Regions from separate parts of the Neobacillus sp. NRS-1170 genome, predicted to be linked through region 2. Evidence: a T-box and tRNA genes for the amino acid it is inferred to sense, from the RefSeq annotation. Region 2 holds a T-box; the other holds one or more tRNA genes.
What was found. A T-box is a leader RNA that pairs with one kind of tRNA and senses whether it is charged. The one in region 2 lies ahead of serS (serine--tRNA ligase), so its partner is inferred to be a tRNA-Ser.
Positions count from the first base shown of each region.

Region 1 (2,176 bases), on a different contig from region 2:
CATTAGCAAGCCTGGCTAAAAAGAATAAGAAGCAATTTAGCATGACAAGCATGGCTAAAAAAAATATGAGGCAATATAGCATGATTATTGCTTTAATATTTATTATGCTGCTCTTTCAAATTTTAACGGAGGGTATTTTATTAAAGCCTTTAAATATTACAAACTTAATTCTTCAAAACAGTTATATTTTAGTTTTGGCAATTGGTATGGTGCTTGTGATCATTACGGGACATATTGATCTTTCCGTAGGTTCCATTGCCGCTTTTGTCGGGGCGATTTCAGGTATTTTAATTGTGCAGCATCATATGTCGACCTTCATGGCCATCATTATTTCCTTATTGATTGGTGCTATTATTGGAGCTTGGCAGGGTTTCTGGGTTGCCTATATGAAAATCCCCGCTTTCATTGTTACACTTGCGGGGATGCTTTTGTTCAGAGGGTTGACGATGATTGTATTGAAAGGGCAATCGATTGCTCCGTATCCAAAGTCTTTCCAAGGGATGAGTTCAGGTTTCATTCCTGACCTGTTTGGGGGTGGATCCATCCATCTTTTAACCATCGTTATTGGAATCCTGTTATCTATTATTCTCATTTTTTCCGAGTTGAAAAATAGAAGAGTTCAGCTGAAATATCAATTTGATGTACCTCCAACAAGTGTATTCGTTGGAAAAATAGTTGTTTTGGTTGGAATTATCAATGTATTTTCCTATGTACTTTCTACCTATAACGGTATTCCTAATATTTTAATTACGTTAGCGATTTTAATTCTTGCCTACACATTTGTTATGAGAAAAACAGTGGTGGGGCGTCATATCTATGCCATTGGGGGAAATGAAAAGGCAGCACTTCTTTCTGGTGTAAAAACGAAAAAAATGACATTCTGGGTATTTGTCAACATGGGTGCTCTTTCAGCCTTATCCGGATTAATCTTTGCTGCCCGTCTAAACGCTGCAACCCCTAAAGCAGGGAACCTATTTGAGCTCGATGCGATTGCCGCCTGTTTCATTGGCGGAGCTTCTGCTTACGGTGGTATCGGTACCGTCCCTGGAGCCATTATCGGTGGTCTTGTAATGGGAATCATGAATAATGGTATGTCATTAATTGGTCTAGGAATCGACTGGCAGCAGGCCATTAAAGGACTTGTTTTATTAGCGGCTGTCGCGTTTGATATTTATAACAAAAATAAAGCGTCTTAATAGTATGAAAGGGGCCAGTAATTTGCTGGCCCCTTTTGTTCGTATGGAAATCATGGGGAGTTCTAAACAGCAAAACAGCTGCTAATTTTACTATAGCAAAACAGCATACTATCCATTAAAGTCTTCAATTCATTTTCGGCAATTGTTATTGGCATACTTTAACAAAAATAAAAATCCTTGATATGAATCAAGGATTTTTGACGTCCCAAAGAGGATTCGAACCTCCGACCTACAGTTTAGGAAACTGTTGCAAGGATTAGCAACCTCGACCTAAACATGGGGAATCTCAATCATATCAAGTGTTTGAACTATTCATTCACAAAGTCGAGGACAGCCAACGTTCACTGTGAAGTCCCTCGTTCATATAAACCGTATCATTAAATTTTCTCGTTCATTATAACTTTTTTACAAATAAATCACAAGACAAGCTCTCTTATAAGGGAGCCTTTTTGTTTTAATAAAGCATTTCTGGTAAGTAACCTATGGTATTATTGTAATAGGAAGATTTTAGGGAGTTGAGAACGGTGGGCTTAATTACAAAGACAAAATTGTCAGAAGCAGTGGGTTGGTCAGAAAGCGGTGGCAGACGCTGGATTAACTTTTTTAAAGATTACATTCCACATACAAAAAAAGGGGATACAATTCTATACAATGATAATTCAGTCAAAGTTTTAAAAATAATAAAGCAGCTTAGTGAGAACGGTCTAACTCAAAAAGACATTCTTGAAATTATTAAAGAAAAAGGTATTCCAAAAGATATTACGGAGTTTAGTAGTATCTTTAAAAACGTAAATTCCAACTCAAGTGATTTACCTTTATCAAGAGAAATAATGATTCCATTTTTAAAGGTGATAAGTGACGGTAAAACTTATACTTCAACTTACATAACTGACGAATTAACAAAGGTTTTTAACCTTACAGAAGAACAAAGAACACGTTCTTACGAAAACGGTAAAGACTCTATTTTTATTACAAGGATA
Region 1 covers NZ_JBITPF010000052.1:9,600-11,775, reverse strand. Annotated here, with positions in the region: gene mmsB (multiple monosaccharide ABC transporter permease) at 1-1,196, shown strand, start outside; tRNA gene ACIFOT_RS22300 (tRNA-Ser) at 1,398-1,479, opposite strand; gene ACIFOT_RS22295 (restriction endonuclease) at 1,721-2,176, shown strand, end outside.
Region 1: it has a tRNA-Ser gene. The T-box ahead of serS (serine--tRNA ligase) is inferred to sense a tRNA for this amino acid. The anticodon was not compared.

Region 2 (2,176 bases):
CTGCCGGCAGTGTCGCAACACCTGCTGATGCAGCCCTTATGATGCAATTAGGCGCTGACGGTGTATTTGTTGGATCTGGTATCTCCAAATCAGAGAACCCAGCGAAATTTGCAAGAGCGATTGTTGAAGCAACAACTCATTTCCAAGATTACAAATTGATTGCCGAACTTTCAAAGTATCTTGGAATTCCGATGAGGGGTATCGAAATTTCATCTTTAGCAGCTGAAGCACGTATGCAGGAGCGTGGATGGTAATAATAAAAGCGGAAGGCGCCTGCTTATCGGATTAGACCTCGAGCCGATGGCGCCTGGAGTTGGACAGTTATCAAAGTTTAAGACCAATAAAGGGGTATTACTATGATTAAAATTGGAGTTCTCGCTTTGCAAGGTGCTGTCCGCGAACATATTAACTCAATTCAAGCATGTAACGTAGAAGCGGTTGCCGTCAAACGGAAAGAGCAATTAGACGAAGTTGATGGCCTCATCCTCCCTGGCGGAGAGAGCACAACGATGCGCCGCTTAATTGATAAATATGATTTCATGCCCGCTTTAAAGGAATTTGCCAGCGCTGGGAAACCAATGTTTGGTACTTGTGCAGGACTAATTCTATTAGCAAAAGATATTGTTGGCTATAGTGAGCCGCACGTCGGCGTAATGGACATTAAGGTGGAACGCAATTCCTTTGGCCGTCAGGTTGATAGCTTTGAGGCCGACCTTGCGATTAAATATGTTGCTGAAAGTTTCCCAGCGGTATTTATTCGTGCGCCGCACATCGTGGAGGCAGGAGAGAATGTTGAAATCCTGTCCAAGCATAATGAACGCATCGTCGCTGCACGTGAAGGCCAATTCCTAGGTTGTTCCTTCCATCCAGAACTAACAGACAATCACCGCCTCACGGCTTACTTCGTGGAAATGGTGAAGGAAGCAAAGGCAAAACAATTAGTATAAAACTGGTTGCATTTGGATAATATATGTAGTAAATTAAGAAATACAAATCCATATTGTTTAAAGCAATGAGAGGAACTAGTAACAAGAAGTTTATTCTTGAAGAGAGCCGGTGGCTGGTGTGAACCGGTGGATAAAGCTTGTGAATCCCTCCTCGAGTAAGGTATGGAACGTCTTTTTTGTAAAGGCCAGTAAGTACTTTCGGTACAAATCCGTTAACGTTTTTGAGGTGGACAGTTTCGACTGTCAACCAGGGTGGTAACGCGGGTAACTCTCGTCCCTGTTTTTGGGGCGGGAGTTTTTTGTATTTATTTTTAAAAAAGGAGTGCAGTTGGATGTTAGATATTAAAGTATTAAGAGCGAATTTTGCGGAGGTTAAAGAAAAGCTGCAAAATCGCGGTGAGGATTTAACAGATCTGGGCAGATTTGAAGAGCTTGACTTAAATCGACGTGAACTGATTGTTGAATCTGAAAAATTAAAAAGCCGTCGGAATGAAGTTTCTCAGCAGGTTGCAGCATTAAAACGCGAAAAACAGGATGCTGATCATCTGATTACGGAAATGCGCGAAGTGGGTGACCGCATTAAAACACTTGATGAGGAGCTTAGAGGAGTAGAAGAGACATTGGAATTATTGCTGCTCAGTATCCCGAATATTCCACATGAATCTGTTCCCGTCGGTGAAACAGAAGATGATAATGTCGAAATCAAAAAGTGGGGTCAAGTGCGTGAGTTTGAATTTGAAGCAAAGCCCCACTGGGATATAGCTGATCAATTAGGGATTCTCGATTTTGAACGGGCAGGAAAAGTAACAGGAAGCCGGTTTGTCTTTTACAAAGGGCTTGGAGCACGTCTAGAGCGAGCGTTAATGAGCTTTATGCTAGATTTGCATGTTGATGAGCATGGATATACGGAAATCCTGCCTCCGTACATGGTTAACCGAACAAGCATGACGGGGACAGGGCAGTTACCGAAGTTTGAAGAGGATGCCTTTTTAATTGAAAGTGAAGATTATTTCCTCATTCCGACTGCAGAGGTTCCGGTTACCAACTATCACCGTGATGAAATCTTAAGCGGCGAGGAACTGCCAATCCGCTTTGCGGCGTACAGCGCATGTTTCCGTTCAGAGGCAGGGTCAGCCGGCCGAGATACCCGCGGATTGATTCGCCAGCATCAATTCAATAAAGTAGAGCTTGTAAAGTTTGTGAAGCCTGAGGATTCTTATGAGGAGCTT
Region 2 covers NZ_JBITPF010000064.1:8,401-10,576, reverse strand. Annotated here, with positions in the region: partial or broken gene ACIFOT_RS23900 (pyridoxal 5'-phosphate synthase lyase subunit PdxS) at 1-254, shown strand, start outside; gene pdxT (pyridoxal 5'-phosphate synthase glutaminase subunit PdxT) at 357-947, shown strand; T-box leader at 1,004-1,229, shown strand; gene serS (serine--tRNA ligase) at 1,280-2,176, shown strand, end outside.